DNA from 3 places in the Pseudomonas sp. NPDC089996 genome. Region 2 is predicted to be linked to each of the others. Evidence: predicted binding sites of a transcription regulator. Region 2 holds the regulator's gene; each other region holds the start of a gene.
What was found. The regulator sigma-54, encoded in region 2, starts transcription at its own class of promoters, with help from an activator protein. The targets are predictions, from matches to a motif close to ANTGGCATNNANNTTGCTNT.
Positions count from the first base shown of each region.

Region 1 (6,034 bases), on a different contig from region 2:
GATCACCTGGCCGATCAGGCCAGCGGTTTTCGGTGACAGGCGGTCGACCAGCACGCCCATGACGAAGCGCAGCACCGCCCCGGCGAGAATCGGTGTGGCTACCATCAGGCCGCGCTGCTGGGCGCTCAGTTGCAGGTCGGCGGCGATCTGCACCGCCAGCGGGCCCAGCAGGTACCAGACCATGAAGCTCAGGTCGAAATACAGGAACGCGGCGAACAACGTGGGCACATGCCCGGATTTCCAGAAGCTGGTACTCATCGAACACCTCACTCGGCAATGCAACGGAAACGAAAAAGACGCCGCTACCCGGTCCACTGAGGTGGAGGGGAGAGCGACGTCTTTGTCGGGAGTCTTATGGGGCAACCGCCGTTGGCTACCGGTGAGATATCTTCAGCAAGAGCTGGGCCAACTATCGATTACGCGACGCCTTTCTTGTAGGAGCGGCCTTGTGTCGCGAAAGGGCCGCGAAGCGGCCCCACGGTTTTGAGACAAATGCTGACTACCTCGCGCCCCTCTGCGGCCCTTTCGCGACACAAGGCCGCTCCTGCAGGGATCGCGTCTGTAGGGCTAGCCCAGCATTTCATGCATGGCAATGATCTGCTCGGCCACCTGGATCAGCTTCTGCTGCCGGCTCATGGCCTGCCGGCGCATCAAGGTGTAGGCCTGCTCCTCGTTGCAGTCCTTCATCTTCATCAACAGCCCCTTGGCCTGTTCGATGCGCTTGCGCTCGGCCAGCTGCTGGTCGCGGGCCAGCAACTGGGCCTTGAGCGCCTGATCGCTTTCGAAACGGGCCATGGCCACATCGAGGATCGGCTGCAGTCGGGCAGCATGAATGCCCTCGACGATATAGGCACTGACACCGGCCTGGATCGCCTGGCGCATCACCGCCGGGTCATGTTCATCGGTGAACAGCACGATCGGCCGTGGCTGGTCGCGGCTGACCAGCACCACCTGTTCCATCACGTCGCGGTCGGGTGAGTCGGTATCGATCAGCACCACATCCGGGTGCACCGTTTCGACGCAGGCCGGCAGGTCGATGGTCAGGTCCGGAGCTTCGATCACTTCGAAGCCCGCTTCACGTAATGCGGCCTTGAGGCGGCCGAGCTTCTTCTGGGTGTCGTCGATCAACAGGATGCGCAGCATGGCGAGGGCCCTCACAGACCGAACCGGGCATGGGCCGTATCGCCCAGGGCGTGCAGGCGGAAGCTGCGGGCGTAGGTATGGGGGTCACTGCCGTCCCAGCGCGTACCGTCAATCAGCAGGCTGCTGCGCATGGCCGACTCGGGGCAGGGCACGCCGAGTGCGGCGGCAGCCTCGCGGTACAGCTTCAATTGCTGCACCTGGCGCGCCACGCCGAGGTAGTCGGGGTCGTCGCGCAGCAGGCCCCAACGACGGAACTGGGTCATGAACCACATGCCGTCCGACAGGTATGGCAAATTGGCGCGGCCCTGATCGAACAGGCGCAGGGCGTGGCGGTCTTGCCAGGTATTTCCCAGGCCGTCCTGATAATTGCCCAGCAGGCGCGGCGCAACGTTTTCCAGCGGGGTGTCCAGGTAAGGGCTGCCGCTCAGCAACTGCGCGGTGCTGCGCAGGTTCTCCGGGCTTTGTTCGATGAAGCGGCTGGCTGCGAGCACCGCCTTGACCAGCGCGCGTGCGCTGTTGGGGTAATGCTCGACGAATGTGCGGGTACAGGCCAATACCTTCTCGGGGTGGTCGGGCCAGATCGACTGGCTGGTGGCCAGGGTGAAACCCTGGCCCTGGCTCACGGCGGCAGCCGCCCATGGCTCGCCGGCACAGAACCCGTCGATGCGCCCGGCCTGGATATGCGCTGCCATCTGTGCCGGTGGCACGACCACGCTGTTGACGTCGTGCAGCGGGTGGATGCCTTGGCTGGCCAGCCAGTAATACAGCCACATGGCGTGGGTACCGGTAGGGAAGGTCTGGGCTAAGGTCAACCGTGCGCCGTGCTGGTGCACCAGCTGGGCCAGTGCCTCAGGGCTGGTCACGCCCTTGTGCTGCAGGGCTGCAGACAGGTTGATGGCCTGGGCATTGCGGTTGAGCCCCATGAGCACTGCCATGTCGCTGGCTGGCACGCCACCAATGCCCAGGTGCACGGCGTAGACCAGGCCATAGAGGCAGTGGGCGGCGTCCAGCTCGCCGCTGACCAGCTTGTCGCGCAAGCCGGCCCAGGAGCCCTGGCGCCTGAGGTTGAGGGTCAGGCCGTATTGCTGGGCGAAGCCCTGGGTGGCGGCGACCACCACCGAGGCGCAATCGGTCAGGGCCATGTAGCCGATGTTGAGGCTGGGTTTTTCCGGTGCGTCGCTTCCGTTTACCCAAGCTAGAGGTGCTGTATTCACGAAGGTCCTCGCCCGTACTGAATAGGCTGTAGGCAGGTGAAGTAGCAACCCATGTGCCAAGCCCCTGTCATGCCGGGCGCGCGCTGGCTATAATCGCTGCCTCACTCACCCCGAGTCTTCCCCGCCCATGTATACCCTGGCCCGCCAGCTGCTGTTCAAGCTTTCCCCGGAAACCTCCCATGACCTGTCCCTGGACCTGATCGGCGCCGGTGGCCGGCTTGGGCTCAACGGTGTGCTGTGCAAGCAGCCGGCCGCGTTGCCGGTGAATGTGATGGGTCTGAACTTCGCCAACCCGGTGGGGCTGGCGGCGGGCCTGGACAAGAACGGCGCAGCCATCGACGGCTTTGCCCAGCTGGGCTTCGGCTTCGTCGAGATCGGCACCGTGACCCCGCGCGCGCAGCCTGGCAACCCCAAGCCGCGGCTGTTCCGCCTGCCGCAGGCGACGGCGATCATCAATCGCATGGGCTTCAACAACCTGGGCGTCGATCATCTGCTCGAGCGTGTGCGCGCTTCGCGCTACGACGGGGTGCTGGGGATCAATATCGGCAAGAACTTCGATACACCGGTCGAACGTGCGGTCGATGACTACCTGATCTGCCTGGACAAGGTCTATACCGAAGCCAGCTACATCACCGTCAATGTCAGCTCGCCGAACACTCCTGGCCTGCGCAGCCTGCAGTTCGGCGACTCGCTCAAGCAGTTGCTCGATGCCCTGGCCGAACGCCGAGAGCAGCTGGCTGCGGCACATGGCAAGCGCGTGCCGTTGGCGATCAAGATTGCACCGGACATGAGCGACGAGGAAACCGCACTGGTGGCTGCAGCGCTGATGGAGTCGGGGATGGATGCGGTGATTGCCACCAACACCACCCTGGGTCGCGAGGGCGTCGAAGCACTTGAGCATGGAGGTGAGGCCGGTGGCCTGTCGGGCGCGCCAGTGCTCGAGAAGAGTACGCACATTGTGAAGGTGCTGGCTGGCGAGCTGGGTGGCAAGCTGCCGATCATCGCCGCCGGTGGCATCACCGAAGGCCGTCATGCGGCAGAGAAGATCGCCGCCGGGGCGAGCCTGGTGCAGATCTATTCAGGCTTCATCTACAGGGGGCCGGCGCTGATTCGCGAGGCGGTAGATGCGATCGCGGCAATGCCCAAGGCCTGAAGGCAGGCATAAAAAAGGGCCCCGTCAAGGGGCCCCTGGGCCGTAGCCCGCCGCCCGGATGGGGCGCGCATGGTAACTCGAATTCAGTGTCCTCGTTCAGCCAACGGCGTGATTTTCGTTGAGTCTATGGATGCCAGCGGTGCCAGTCATTCCGTCCCAGTTATCACCGCGCCCTTCGCGCCAGCCGTTGATCCAGGCTTGGCGAACTGAAGGAAGAGTAAAGGGGCAAAGTTCGCGGGATTTGCCGGTGACCCCGTATTGGTAGCCACGTGAATATGCTCTTTCCAACGGATCACGCTTAAGTCTTCTCATAGGGTGTTGCCCTCACTTGTTGACTGTAATGTCCCGTCGGCCTCTCCGAGGCCGGGCAGAGTCTTTCTGCCGGTTTGCGCTCGCTGCCGGCGTGGCGAGCTGAAAGTGCCGCCTCGTTGCGAAGCGGCCTGAGACCAGTTCTATCGAATGCAGGTCACCGTGTGAATGATCGATTTGTCATAAGCACGTAACCTTTCCAAGGGTGAGAGGATAAGTAAATAAATGCGACTCAACCTTGTTTGACGTTGAGCCTGCTCTGATCGGGGTTTGCCGAACCTTGACGTCATTTCGCCAGCGTTGCGGCGGCGTGACAGAAATATTCAGTAATGCGACGAAGGGTCACATCTGTCCTTCAGTCGACGGAATCTATTGGTACTGCCTGATGATCTAAGCTGTTTTTGCCCCCTGGCGAGCGGCAGATGGATCAGGCGGCCCGGCTCACCCGCCTGCGATGATGCAGCGGGGAAGGCCACTCGGACGCTTGCTGGAAGGGCGTTCGGGCAAACATCGGCAAGGCGATGCGTCGCCTCGTCACTTACATAGCCCAAGGCGCTGGAATACTCATGTCGGACCGTTTCGAACTCTATCTCACCTGCCCCAAAGGCCTGGAAGGCCTGCTTGCCGAAGAGGCCCGAGGCCTCGGCCTGGACGAAGTGCGTGAGCACACCTCGGCCATTCGTGGCGCCGCCGACATGGAAACCGCCTACCGCCTGTGCCTCTGGTCGCGCCTGGCAAACCGCGTGTTGCTGGTACTCAAGCGCTTCTCGATGAAGAACGCAGACGAGCTCTACGATGGCGTGCACGCCGTCGACTGGGCCGACCATCTGGCCGCCGACGGCACCCTGGCCGTGGAATTCAGCGGCCATGGTTCAGGTATCGACAACACCCACTTCGGTGCGCTCAAGGTCAAGGACGCAATCGTCGACAAGCTGCGCAACCGTGAGGGCCTGCGCCCGTCGGTGGAAAAGGTCGACCCGGATGTGCGCGTGCACCTGCGCCTGGACCGTGGCGAAGCGATCCTCTCCCTTGACCTGTCCGGCCACAGCCTGCACCAGCGCGGATACCGCTTGCAGCAAGGTGCCGCGCCGCTGAAGGAAAACCTGGCGGCTGCGGTGCTGATCCGCGCCGGCTGGCCGCGCATTGCCGCCGAAGGTGGTGCCTTGGCCGACCCGATGTGCGGTGTAGGTACCTTCCTGGTGGAAGCGGCCATGATCGCCGCCGACATTGCCCCCAACCTCAAGCGTGAGCGTTGGGGCTTCAGTGCTTGGCTGGGCCACGTACCCGCCACCTGGCGCAAGGTCCACGAAGAGGGTCAGGCCCGCGCGCAGGCTGGCCTGGCCAAGCCGCCACTGTGGATCCGCGGTTATGAAGCCGACCCGCGGCTGATCCAGCCGGGGCGCAACAACGTCGAGCGCGCAGGCCTGGGCGACTGGGTGAAGATCTACCAGGGCGAAGTCAGCACCTTCGAGCCGCGCCCGGACCAGAACCAGAAAGGCCTGGTCATCAGCAACCCGCCCTACGGCGAGCGCCTGGGTGACGAGGCCAGCCTGTTGTACCTCTACCAGAACGTTGGCGAGCGCCTGCGCCAGGCCTGCATGGGCTGGGAGGCGGCGGTGTTCACAGGCGCGCCGGAGCTGGGCAAGCGCATGGGCATCCGCAGCCACAAGCAATATGCCTTCTGGAACGGCGCCTTGCCGTGCAAGCTGCTGCTGTTCAAGGTCCAGCCTGACCAGTTCGTCACCGGCGAGCGTCGCGAAGCCCAGGCCGATCATGGCGAGGCCCGCAGCCCTGCAGCAGTGGCAAGCGAGCCGGCACGCTTGTCGGAAGGCGCGCAGATGTTCGCCAACCGCTTGCAGAAAAACCTCAAGCAGCTCGGCAAATGGGCCCGCCGTGAGCAGGTCGACTGCTACCGCTTGTACGATGCGGACATGCCTGAGTATGCCTTGGCCGTCGACCTCTATCAGGACTGGGTGCACGTGCAGGAATACGCAGCCCCCCGTTCGATCGACCCGGACAAGGCCCAGGCGCGCTTGCTGGATGCCCTGGCGGCGATACCCCAGGCACTGAATATCGACCCGCAGCGTGTGGTGCTCAAGCGCCGCGAGCGCCAGAGCGGCACACGCCAGTACGAGCGTCAGGCTACCGAAGGGCGTTTCCAGGAGGTCAGCGAAGGCGGCGTGAAGTTGCTGGTCAACCTCACCGATTACCTCGA
Region 1 covers NZ_JBIVGA010000007.1:95,111-101,144, reverse strand. The annotation lists gene ACIPW4_RS14150 (nitrate/nitrite transporter) at 1-258, opposite strand, end outside; gene ACIPW4_RS14145 (ANTAR domain-containing response regulator) at 568-1,143, opposite strand; gene ACIPW4_RS14140 (CmpA/NrtA family ABC transporter substrate-binding protein) at 1,155-2,357, opposite strand; gene ACIPW4_RS14135 (quinone-dependent dihydroorotate dehydrogenase) at 2,485-3,510, shown strand; gene rmf (ribosome modulation factor) at 3,607-3,822, opposite strand; gene rlmKL (bifunctional 23S rRNA (guanine(2069)-N(7))-methyltransferase RlmK/23S rRNA (guanine(2445)-N(2))-methyltransferase RlmL) at 4,386-6,034, shown strand, end outside.
Region 1: the regulator sigma-54 is predicted to act here: its motif matches at 2,399-2,418, upstream of ACIPW4_RS14140 (CmpA/NrtA family ABC transporter substrate-binding protein).

Region 2 (6,034 bases):
GGCCCTTTCGCGACACAAGGCCGCTCCTACAGATTCTGGGCCGTCTTTGGGCTTACTCGCCCTCGTCGAAGAAGTTGTCGATCAGCGCCACCAGCGCTTCCAGGGCGTCGTTATCCTGCTCCCCTTCGGTAAGCAGGTGTACCTGGGTGCCTTTGCCGGCAGCCAGCATCATCACCGCCATGATGCTCTTGCCGTCCACCAGCTTGTCGGGCGCGCGGCCGACGCGGACCTGGCAGGGGTATTTGCCGGCTACACCGACGAACTTGGCGGCCGCCCGGGCATGCAGGCCCAGCTTGTTGATGATGGTGATTTCGCGGGCGGGCATCGTGCGGTGGATCCTGTGGGCTAGAGGTCGCGGTGGCGGACCTGGACGTTCTTCAGGGATTGTTGCAGCAGCTGGCCGAGGCGTTCGGTGATGTAGACCGAGCGGTGGTGGCCCCCTGTGCAGCCAATGGCGATGGTGACATAGGCGCGGTTGCTGGCAGCAAAGCGTGGCAGCCATTTGAGCAAGTAGCTGGAAATGTCGTTGAACATTTCTTCGACATCCGGTTGTGCGGCCAGGTAATCGATGACCGGTTGTTCCAGCCCGGAATGATCGCGCAGTTCCGGCTTCCAGTAGGGGTTGGGCAGGCAGCGTACGTCGAACACCAGGTCAGCATCCACCGGCATACCGCGCTTGAAGCCGAACGACTCGACCAGGAAGGCGGTGCCGGGCTCGGGCTGGTTGAGCAGGCGCAGTTTGATCGAATCGCGCAACTGGTAGAGATTGAGGCTGGTGGTGTCGATCTTCAGGTCGGCCAGGTCGGCGATCGGCCCCAGCAGTTCGCTTTCAACGCGGATCGCTTCGGCCAGCGACCGATTGGCGTTGGTCAGCGGGTGGCGCCGACGGGTTTCCGAGAAACGCTTGAGCAAGGTGTCTTCGTCGGCATCCAGAAACAGCACGTCACATTGGATGTGGCGCCCTCGGGCTTCCCCCAGCAGTTCGGGGAAGCGCGACAGGTGGCTGGGCAGATTGCGCGCATCGATCGATACCGCCACCTTGGGTTGCAGCAGCTCGGTATTGATCAATGCATTTTCCGCCAGCTGCGGCAGCAGCCCGGCGGGCAGATTGTCGATGCAATAGAAACCGTTGTCTTCCAGCACGTCGAGGGCGGTGCTCTTGCCGGAGCCGGACCGGCCGCTGACGATGATCAGGCGCATGTTCAGTGCTCGTTCTGTGCGTCCAGGACAACCTGGAACAGGGCGTCGCTGCTGCCGGCGGCACGCAGGCGATCACGGACCTCCTTGCGATCCAGCATGCTGGCGATCTGGCGTAGCAGTTCAAGATGGGCGTCGGTAGCCGCCTCAGGTACCAGCAGCACGAACAGCAGATCAACCGGGGCGCCATCGATGGCGTCGTAGTCGATCGGCGCATCCAGGTGCAGCAGGGCACTTACCGGGGAGTCGCAACCTTCCAGCCGGCAGTGGGGAATGGCAATGCCATTGCCAAAGCCGGTCGAGCCCAGTTTTTCGCGAGCGATGAGTTTTTCGAAGACGTCTTGCATCGCAAGCTCGGGTACTTGCTCGGCAATCAGGTTGGCGACCTTTTCCAGGGCGCGCTTCTTGCTGCCGCCCGGCACGTTCACAAGGGAACGGCCGGGGGTCAGGATGGTTTCAAGTCGGATCATGGATGAGAGGGATCAGCGGGCGGCTGCACCTTGCAGCAGGCTTTGCTGTTTTTCCTTGTGTTTTTTCAGTTGGCGGTCGAGCTTGTCGGCCAAGGCGTCGATTGCTGCATACATGTCTTCGTGTTCCGCGTTGGCAACCACTTCACCGCCTGGAATCTGCAGGGTCGCCTCGACCTTCTGCTGCAGTTTCTCGACTTTCATGATGACCTGCACGTTGGTGATCTTGTCGAAGTGACTTTCCACGCGGGCGAGCTTTTCAAGCACGTAATCGCGCAGTGGCTGGGTGACTTCTACATGCTGTCCACTGATATTGACTTGCATACAGCTTCTCCTTTGTTGCCCGTGCATAAAGAGGCAGGTATTGCACCTGCCCCACAAACGCTGTGGCACATCCGGGGGCTACATCAGTCGCTTGCGCTCGCTCGACGGTGCGATGCCGAGGGACTCGCGGTACTTGGCGACGGTGCGACGGGCTACCTGGATGCCTTGTGCCTCCAGTAAACCAGCGATCTTGCTGTCACTCAATGGCTTTTTCTGATTTTCCGCTGCAACCAGTTTCTTGATGATCGCGCGGATCGCCGTAGACGAGCATTCTCCGCCTTCGGCGGTACTCACGTGGCTGGAGAAAAAGTATTTCAGTTCGTAGATGCCGCGCGGGGTGTGCATGTATTTCTGCGTGGTCACCCGCGAAATGGTCGACTCATGCATGCCAACCGCTTCCGCGATGTCGTGCAGGACCAACGGCTTCATCGCTTCGTCGCCGTGATCGAGGAAGCCGCGCTGGTGCTCGACAATCTGCGTGGCGACCTTCATCAGTGTTTCGTTGCGGCTTTGCAGGCTCTTGATGAACCAGCGCGCCTCCTGCAACTGGTTGCGCATGAAGGTGTTATCGGCGCTGGTGTCGGCGCGGCGTACGAAGCCGGCGTACTGCGGGTTGACACGCAGGCGCGGGATCGCCTCCTGGTTCAGCTCGACCAGCCAGCGTTCGCTGTCCTTGCGCACGATCACGTCTGGTACCACGTATTCCGGCTCGCTCGACTCGATTTGCGAACCTGGCCGCGGGTTGAGGCTCTGCACCAGCTCGATCACCTGGCGCAGCTCGTCTTCCTTAAGCTTCATGCGGCGCATCAGCTGGCTGTAGTCGCGGCCGCCGAGCAGGTCGATGAAGTCGGTGACCAGGCGCTGTGCTTCGGCCATCCACGGTGTGCTGGCGGGCAGCTGGCGCAATTGCAGCAGCAGGCATTCACCCAGGGTGCGGGCGCCGACGCCGGCGGGTTCGAACTGCTGGATGCGGTGCAGTACCGCTTCGACCTCGTCGAGCTCGATGTCCAGCTCCGGGTCGAAGCCTGCGCAGATTTCTTCGAGGGTGTCTTCCAGGTAGCCCTGGCCGTTGATGCTGTCGATCAGGGTGACGGCGATCAGGCGGTCGGTATCGGACATCGGTGCGAGGTTCAACTGCCACAGCAGATGACTCTGCAGGCTCTCGCCGGCAGATGTGCGGGTGGTGAAGTCCCACTCGTCGTCGTCGTTGCTCGGCAGGCTGCTGGCGCTGGTCTGGTAGATGTCTTCCCAGGCGGTGTCGACTGGCAGCTCGTTGGGGATTCGCTCGCTCCACTCACCGTCTTCCAGGGTTTCGGCACTGCTGGTGCTTTCCTGGAAGCTGTTGTCCTGGACTTCGGCGACCGGCTTGTTTTCGGCGTTGTCCGCCATCGGGTCGCTGTTGTCGAAGTCGTCGCCGTCTTCCTGACGTTCGAGCATCGGATTGGACTCCAGCGCTTCCTGGATTTCCTGCTGGAGGTCCAGGGTAGAGAGCTGAAGCAGGCGGATGGCCTGTTGCAACTGCGGTGTCATCGTCAGTTGCTGGCCCATTTTTAGGACGAGCGATGGTTTCATGGCTGGGGCTTAATACCTTGTTCGCCGGCGCGCATGCGCCATCCACTACACGAGGGCGCCGGAGCGCCAATTTCAAGCAAGTTTTATGCCTTAAATTGTAGCGTTTGCCTAGAGTGCTGTAACAACTTAAGCCCCGACAGGGCGTGAAAGCCAGCACTCCCGGCAGGTTACAGGGTCAGAGTCGGAACTCGTGGCCCAGGTAGACCTCCTTGACCAGGTCGTTGGCCAGAATGGTCTCGGCGTCACCTTCGGCGATCAGTTGACCGTCATTGACAATGTAGGCTGTCTCGCAGATATCCAGGGTTTCACGGACGTTGTGGTCGGTAATCAGTACACCGATACCCTTGGCCTTGAGGTGGTGGATGATCTGCTTGATGTCGCCCACGGAGATCGGATCGACACCGGCAAAGGGTTCGTCCAGCAGGATGAACTTGGGTGCGGTGGCCAGGGCGCGGGCAATTTCGACCCGGCGGCGCTCGCCACCGGAAAGGCTCATGCCGAGGTTGTCGCGAATGTGGCTGATGTGGAACTCCTGCAGCAGGCTTTCCAGCTCTTTGCGCCGGCCTTCGCGGTCGATGTCCTTGCGGGTCTCGAGAATGGCCATGATGTTGTCGGCCACCGACAGCTTGCGGAAGATCGAGGCTTCCTGCGGCAGGTAGCCGATGCCGGCGCGGGCGCGGCCGTGCATGGGCTGGTGGCTGACATCGAGGTTATCGATCAGCACGCGCCCCTGGTCGGCCTGGACCAGGCCGACGATCATGTAGAAGCAGGTGGTCTTGCCGGCGCCGTTGGGGCCGAGCAGGCCGACGATCTGCCCGCTGTCGATCGACAGGCTGACATCGCGCACGACTTGCCGCCCCTTGTAGCTCTTGGCCAGGTGCTGGGCTTTGAGGGTTGCCATTTACTCGGCCTTCTTCTTCGGCTGGATCACCATGTCGATGCGCTGACGTGGCTGAGTCACGTTGCCACCACGACCGGCGGTCGCAACCTGGGTCTTGGTGTTGTAGACGATCTTCTCGCCTTCGGTGGTGTTGCCTTCGTTCTCGACCTTGGCGCGGTCGGTGAGGATCACCGTGTCTTTTTGCGCCTGGTACTGAATGGTCACCGCCCAGCCTTTCATCTTGTCGGGCTTGTCCGTGCTCTGCTGCTGCTCGAAGTAGGCCAGGTTGCCCACCGAAGTCACCACGTCGATGTCGCCGTTGGCGGCACGGGTCATGGTCACGGTGTTGCCTTTGATCATCATCGAGCCCTGGGTGATGATCACATCGCCGGTATAGGTGGCCACGCCTTGCTTGTCGTCCAGGTGCGCGTTGTCGGCCTGGATGCGGATAGGCTGGTCACGGTCGGTCGGCAGGGCGAAGGCGCTCGCGCTTCCCAGTGCTGCTGCGCTCAGGCTGAGCAAAAGGGGGAGGGTTTTAACGAGCCTCATACTGTCCTCTTACGTTAGAGAGCAAGTCGATCTTGCTTTCTTTCAAATACGCTTTCATTCCCTTGCCTGTGGTTGTACCACCGGCGCCGTCGATTCTAACGGCTTGCTCGGTCTGCGCATATTGCTTCTGCGGGAATACGGTCATGCGCGAACTGGTGATGATGGTGTCGCGCTGTTTTTCGTCGGTGCGGGCGACCCGCACCTGGTCGATCAGTTCGACTTCGGTGCCGTCAGGGTTGACCTCGGCGCGCACGCTCTGCACGTGCCAGGGGTACTGAGTGCCCCGGTACAGGTGCAGGTCGGGCGTGGTCACCAGTGTGACCTCGCTGGCCTTGAGGTGTTCGACCTTGTCGGCAGTCATTTCATACTGCAGTTTGCCGTCGGGCAGGAACTGCACGCTGTGGGCGTTGATCGCATAGTAGTCGATGGCGCTTTCGTCGACTTGTGCCTGCGGCGCTTCGAGGAAGCGCTCGGGGCTGACATTCCAGTAGCCAACCGCCGCCAGCAGGGCGGCGATGACCACCAGCAGCGCTATGTTGCGGGCTTTCTTGCTGAACATGGGCAGCCTTAAAGGTAGTTGGCGTTGGCAGCGTCCAGGGTGCCCTGGGCCTGCATGATCAGTTCACAGAACTCGCGAGCGGCGCCTTCGCCGCCGCGTGCCAGGGTTACACCGTGGGCGTGCTGGCGCACAAACGGTGCGGCGTTGGCCACGGCAATGCCCAGGCCTACCCGGCGAATCACCGGCAGGTCAGGCAAATCGTCGCCCAGATAGGCAACCTGTTCATAGCTTAGGCCCAGTTCGGCGAGCAGGCCGTCGAGTACAACCAATTTGTCCTCGCGCCCCTGAAAGAGATGGGGAATGCCGAGGTTCCTCGCCCGGCGCTCTACCACCGGGGTCTTGCGCCCGCTGATGATCGCCGTGGTCACCCCGCTGGCCATGAGCATCTTTATACCCTGGCCGTCCAGGGTGTTGAAGGTCTTGAATTCGCTGCCATCTTCGAGGAAGTACAGGCGGCCATCAGTGAGTACGCCGTCGACATCGAAA
Region 2 covers NZ_JBIVGA010000003.1:298,836-304,869, reverse strand. The annotation lists gene ACIPW4_RS06920 (HPr family phosphocarrier protein) at 53-325, opposite strand; gene rapZ (RNase adapter RapZ) at 346-1,200, opposite strand; gene ptsN (PTS IIA-like nitrogen regulatory protein PtsN) at 1,203-1,667, opposite strand; gene hpf (ribosome hibernation-promoting factor, HPF/YfiA family) at 1,680-1,988, opposite strand; gene ACIPW4_RS06900 (RNA polymerase factor sigma-54) at 2,067-3,560, opposite strand; gene lptB (LPS export ABC transporter ATP-binding protein) at 3,736-4,461, opposite strand; gene lptA (lipopolysaccharide transport periplasmic protein LptA) at 4,462-4,989, opposite strand; gene lptC (LPS export ABC transporter periplasmic protein LptC) at 4,976-5,548, opposite strand; gene ACIPW4_RS06880 (KdsC family phosphatase) at 5,557-6,034, opposite strand, start outside.

Region 3 (6,034 bases), on a different contig from region 2:
AAGGGTGGCGGCTGCAATGAGGGGCAAAGGACGCATGATGAACCTCCGTGAGATAAAGGTCCGAGTGTGCAGGAGCTGGCGTGTTGCGCGGGGTAGGAGCCTTCCGAAGTTACTGAAGGCAGAAATACAAACGGCCTCCCGAAGGAGGCCGTCTTGATCAGCTCATCGACGCCAGGCGCCGATCAGATCAGCAGCTGTAGTACAGCTCGTATTCCAGCGGGTGCACGAAGGTGCGGACCTTGATTTCTTCTTCGCTCTTCAGCTCGATGAAGGCATCGATGAAGTCGTCGGAGAACACGCCACCCTTGGTCAGGAACGCACGGCCTTTATCCAGCTCTTCCAGGGCTTCTTTCAGGCTGCCGCACACTTGCGGGATGTCCTTGGCTTCTTCTGGCGGCAGGTCGTACAGGTTCTTGTCGGCAGCATCGCCTGGGTGGATCTTGTTCTGGATGCCGTCCAGGCCAGCCATCAGCAGGGCCGCAAAGGCCAGGTACGGGTTGGCCGATGGGTCCGGGAAGCGTGCTTCGATACGGCGGGCTTTCGGGCTGCCGACGTAAGGAATACGGATCGAGGCGGAACGGTTACGGGCCGAGTAGGCCAGCATTACCGGGGCTTCGAAGCCTGGGACCAGACGCTTGTACGAGTTGGTCGACGGGTTGGTGAACCCGTTCAGGGCCTTGCCGTGCTTGATGATGCCGCCGATGAAGTACAGGGCGGTTTCGGACAGGCCGGCATAGCCTTCACCGGAGAAGGTGTTCTTGCCTTCTTTCCAGATCGACATGTGTACGTGCATGCCCGAGCCGTTGTCGCCGTACAGTGGCTTCGGCATGAAGGTAGCGGTACGGCCGTAAGCGTCGGCAACGTTGTGCACGACGTATTTCAGGGCCTGTACTTCGTCAGCCTTCTTCACCAGGGTGTTGAACTTGACGCCGATTTCGTTCTGGCCGGCAGTCGCCACTTCGTGGTGGTGAACTTCAACGGTCTGGCCCATTTCTTCCAGTGCGTTGCACATGGCAGTACGGATTTCGTGGTCGTGGTCGAACGGCGGAACCGGGAAGTAGCCGCCTTTGACACCTGGACGGTGGCCTTTGTTGCCGCCTTCCACGTCAGCGTCAGACATCCACGAGCCTTGCTCGGAGAAGATCTTGAACATCGAGCCGGAGATGTCCGACTTGAACTTCACTTCGTCGAAGATGAAGAACTCTGGCTCCGGGCCTGCGAATACGGTGTCACCGATGCCGGTGCTCTTCAGGTACTCTTCGGCGCGCTTGGCGATCGCACGTGGGTCGCGATCGTAGCCCTGCATGCTCGAAGGGTCGACGATGTCGCAGGTGATGATCAGGGTCGGCTCTTCGGTGAACGGGTCCAGTACGGCAGTCTCGTCGACTGGCATCAGGATCATGTCGGACGCTTCGATGCCTTTCCAGCCAGCGATGGAGGAGCCGTCGAACATCTTGCCGACTTCGAAGAAGTCTTCGTCCAGGCCATCGCGCGCCGGCATGGTCACGTGATGCTGTACGCCCTTGGTGTCCGTGAAACGCAGATCAATCCACTTGACGTCATGATCTTTGATGAGTTGAACCGACTTCGACATGTTGTCCTCCGGAGGGTCTAGAGCGCGGTGAGCCGCTGCTCTGGAAAAAGGGTGTTGCCGGGCGCGGATAGTCGGCCAAGCTTACCTGCCTCACAAGGGAGCAAATTGCATGCCAGTGCCCGAAAATGGCGAGGGCGAGATAAAAGGGGGCGTTTGTGGGCATTTGGCGGTGGAGCCGGACTAAAAAGTGCACCCTTACGAGGCGATTCTTACTGGTGGTGCACCAAAAGCGTGCATGCGTGGCGTTGTGTGCATTTTTTGAGGGCCTCTTCGCGGGCGCGCCCGCTCCCACAGGAATTTCAAACCCCTCGAAACTTGTGGTGTCCCTGTGGGAGCGGGCGTGCCCGCGAAAGGGCCGGGACAGGCGGCACAAAAAACGGCTGCTGCATTTATCTGAAAGCTTCTGATCAAAAGTTGGTCAAATCCTGAGCAGTTTCCGCTATAATTCGCGCCCCACATTTTCGGCAGGCCCTGCGCGCGCTGTTAACCAATGAAACTTATCGTCAAAGTCTTCCCAGAAATCACCATCAAGAGCCGGCCAGTGCGCAAGCGCTTCATTCGCCAGCTCGGCAAGAACATCCGCAACGTGCTCAAGGATCTCGATCCAGAGCTCGCGGTCGATGGTGTCTGGGACAATCTCGAGGTGGTCACCCGCGTCGAGGACGAGAAGGTCCAGCGCGAGATGATCGAGCGCCTCACCTGCACCCCGGGGATCACCCACTTCCTGCAGGTCGAGGAATACCCGCTGGGCGACTTCGACGACATCGTCGCCAAGTGCAAGCAGCACTTCGGCCACCTGCTGGCCGGCAAGCGCTTCTCCGTGCGCTGCAAGCGCGGCGGCCATCACGACTTCACCTCGATGGACGTCGACCGCTACGTCGGCAGCCAGCTGCGCCAGCAGTGCGGCGCCGCCGGCATCGACCTGAAGACGCCCGAAGTCGTGGTGCGAATGGAGATCCGTGACCAGCGCCTGTACGTGATCCACAACCAGCACAACGGCATTGGCGGCTACCCGCTGGGTGCCCTGGAGCAGACCCTGGTGCTGATGTCCGGTGGGTTCGACTCCACTGTGGCGGCCTACCAGATGATGCGTCGCGGCCTGATGACCCACTTCTGCTTCTTCAATCTCGGCGGCCGTGCCCACGAGCTGGGCGTGATGGAAGTCGCCCACTACCTGTGGAAAAAGTACGGCAGCAGCCAGCGTGTGCTGTTCATCAGCGTGCCGTTCGAAGAAGTGGTTGGCGAGATCCTCAACAAGGTCGACAACAGCTACATGGGCGTGACCCTCAAGCGCATGATGCTGCGCGGTGCCGCGCACATGGCCGAGCGCCTGCAGATCGACGCGCTGGTCACCGGCGAGGCGATCTCCCAGGTCTCCAGCCAGACCCTGCCGAACCTGTCGATCATCGACTCGGCCACCGACAAGCTGGTGCTGCGCCCTTTGCTGGCCAGCCACAAGCAGGACATCATCGACCAGGCCACCGAAATCGGCACTGCCGACTTCGCCAAGCACATGCCCGAATATTGCGGCGTGATCTCGGTGAACCCGACCACCCATGCCAAGCGTCACCGCATGGAGCATGAAGAAAAGCAGTTCGACATGGCCGTGCTCGAACGTGCTCTGGAACGCGCCAAGTTCATCTCCATCGACCACGTGATCGACGAGCTGGGCAAGGACATCGAAATCGAGGAAGTGGCCGAGGCGCTGCCAGGCCAGATCGTCATCGACATTCGTCACCCAGATGCCCAGGAAGACGAACCGCTGGCGCTGGAAGGTATCGAAGTCCAGGCCATGCCGTTCTACGCCATCAACAGCAAGTTCAAGCACCTGGACCCTACGCGCCAGTACTTGCTGTATTGCGACAAAGGTGTGATGAGCCGTTTGCACGCACACCACCTGCTCAGTGAGGGACATGCCAATGTGCGTGTTTATCGTCCGGCATAAGACGCCAGGGCTGTATGGCGGCAGCATCCGCCATCGCCCTCCCGACCATCGGGCCCGCTGAGCCTAAAAGCGTACATATTCGCCACCTACACTAGGTGGCAACCGAATCCTCTGATCGAGATACAGTTGTGATCGAAAATCTGCGTAACATCGCCATCATCGCCCACGTTGACCATGGTAAAACCACCCTGGTCGACAAACTCCTGCGTCAGTCCGGCACTCTGGAGCGTAACGAGCTCAACGACGAGCGCGTCATGGACTCCAACGACCAGGAAAAAGAGCGCGGTATTACCATTCTGGCGAAGAACACCGCCATCAACTGGAACGGCTACCACATCAACATCGTCGACACCCCCGGCCACGCCGACTTCGGTGGCGAGGTAGAGCGTGTAATGTCGATGGTCGACTCCGTGCTGCTGCTGGTCGACGCGCAAGACGGCCCGATGCCGCAAACCCGCTTCGTAACCAAGAAGGCCTTCGAAGCCGGCCTGAAGCCGATCGTCGTGATCAACAAGGTCGACCGCCCGGGCGCGCGTCCTGACTGGGTGCTGGACCAGATCTTCGACCTGTTCGACAACCTCGGCGCCACCGACGAGCAGCTGGACTTCCAGGTTGTCTACGCCTCGGCCCTGAACGGCATCGCCGGTCTGGACCACACCGCCATGGGCGAAGACATGACTGCCCTGTACCAGGCTGTGATCGACCACGTTCCAGCGCCAGCTGTCGACCGTGACGGCCCGTTCCAGATGCAGATCTCCGCACTGGACTACAACAGCTTCCTCGGTGTTATCGGCGTTGGCCGTATCGCCCGTGGTCGCATCAAGCAGAACACCCCGGTTGTTGCCATCGATGCTGATGGCAAGAAGCGTAACGGCCGTATCCTCAAGCTGATGGGCCACCACGGCCTGCACCGCGTCGACGTCGAAGAAGCCCAGGCTGGCGACATCGTCTGCATCAGCGGTTTCGACGAGCTGTTCATCTCCGACACCCTGTGCGACCCGACTGCCGTTGAGGCGATGAAGCCGCTGACCGTTGACGAGCCAACCGTTTCGATGACCTTCCAGGTCAACGACTCGCCGTTCTGCGGCAAGGAAGGCAAGTTCGTCACCAGCCGTAACATCAAAGACCGTCTGGACAAAGAGCTGCTGTACAACGTTGCCCTGCGCGTTGAAGAAACCGACTCTCCAGACAAGTTCAAGGTCTCGGGCCGTGGCGAGCTGCACCTGTCGGTACTGATCGAAACCATGCGTCGCGAAGGCTTCGAGCTGGCCCTGGGCCGTCCTGAAGTGATCATCCGTGAAGTCAACGGCGTGAAGCAGGAACCGTTCGAAAACGTCACCATCGACATCCCTGAAGAATCCCAGGGCAAGGTCATGGAAGAGATGGGTCTGCGTAAAGGCGACCTGACCAACATGGTTCCGGATGGCAAGGGCCGTGTGCGCCTGGAATACAACATCCCGGCACGTGGTCTGATCGGTTTCCGTAACCAGTTCCTGACCCTGACCAACGGTGCAGGCATCCTGACTTCGATCTTCGATCGTTACGACACCGTGAAGTCCGGCCAGATGTCCAGCCGTCAGAACGGCGTTCTGGTTTCAGTCGAAACCGGCAAGGCACTGACCTACTCGCTGGAAACCCTGCAGGCGCGCGGCAAGCTGTTCGTCGAGCACGGTCAGGAGATCTACAACGGTCAGATCGTCGGCCAGAACAGCCGCGACAACGACCTGGGCGTCAACCCTACCAAGGGCAAGAAGCTCGACAACATGCGTGCTTCGGGCAAAGACGAAGTCATCGCCCTGGTTCCACCTGTTCGCTTCACCCTGGAGCAGGCTCTGGAATACATCCAGGAAGACGAGCTGTGCGAAGTAACGCCTAAGTCCATCCGTCTTCGCAAGAAGATCCTGGACGAAAGCGAGCGTACCCGCGCTGCCAAGAAAGCCAAGAACAGCTAAGTTGGTTCTGGCTCAATGAAAACGCCCCCGGTCGAAAGGCTGGGGGCGTTTTTGTTTGTCTGGGGGAATGCTTAGCGGGTCGTGCCAGCTCGGCGTCGTCCAGCAGGGCCTTGGCCAAGGCACTGAGGTAGTGGGCAGCCCAGATCAGTTGTGGGTCGTTGTCACGGCGGTCAGGGTCAGGTCGCGCACGCAGCCCAGCAGTTCGGAGGCTTGATCGCGGGCGTCCTGGCAGGGGATGCCTGCGCAGATCTGGAACAAGGGTTGTTTGTGTTCTTCGCCCTGGTAGAAGCAGGTTTTGCCGGGGGTGGTCGGGTTGTTTTCGCTCGCTCTCATGTCATTTACCGCACCCGCTCGTTTCCACACGAAAGGGTGGCGGTTATACACGGAGTGGAAAACCAGGCATGAGAACCCCGGCAGGCCTTGCGGCCTTCTGCGTACAACCGCCATATCGACAGTCGCAGTTCTCATGCATTGCCGGTTTTCCACACCCGATCGCTGAACCGTTCAGCGACCTGGAAAAGCCTAGAGAGACAGCTTTCCAGT
Region 3 covers NZ_JBIVGA010000004.1:306,265-312,298, reverse strand. The annotation lists gene ACIPW4_RS09240 (chorismate mutase) at 1-36, opposite strand, end outside; gene glnA (type I glutamate--ammonia ligase) at 188-1,594, opposite strand; gene thiI (tRNA uracil 4-sulfurtransferase ThiI) at 2,085-3,539, shown strand; gene typA (translational GTPase TypA) at 3,668-5,491, shown strand; partial or broken gene ACIPW4_RS09220 (DUF3077 domain-containing protein) at 5,577-5,824, opposite strand.
Region 3: the regulator sigma-54 is predicted to act here: its motif matches at 1,692-1,711, upstream of glnA (type I glutamate--ammonia ligase).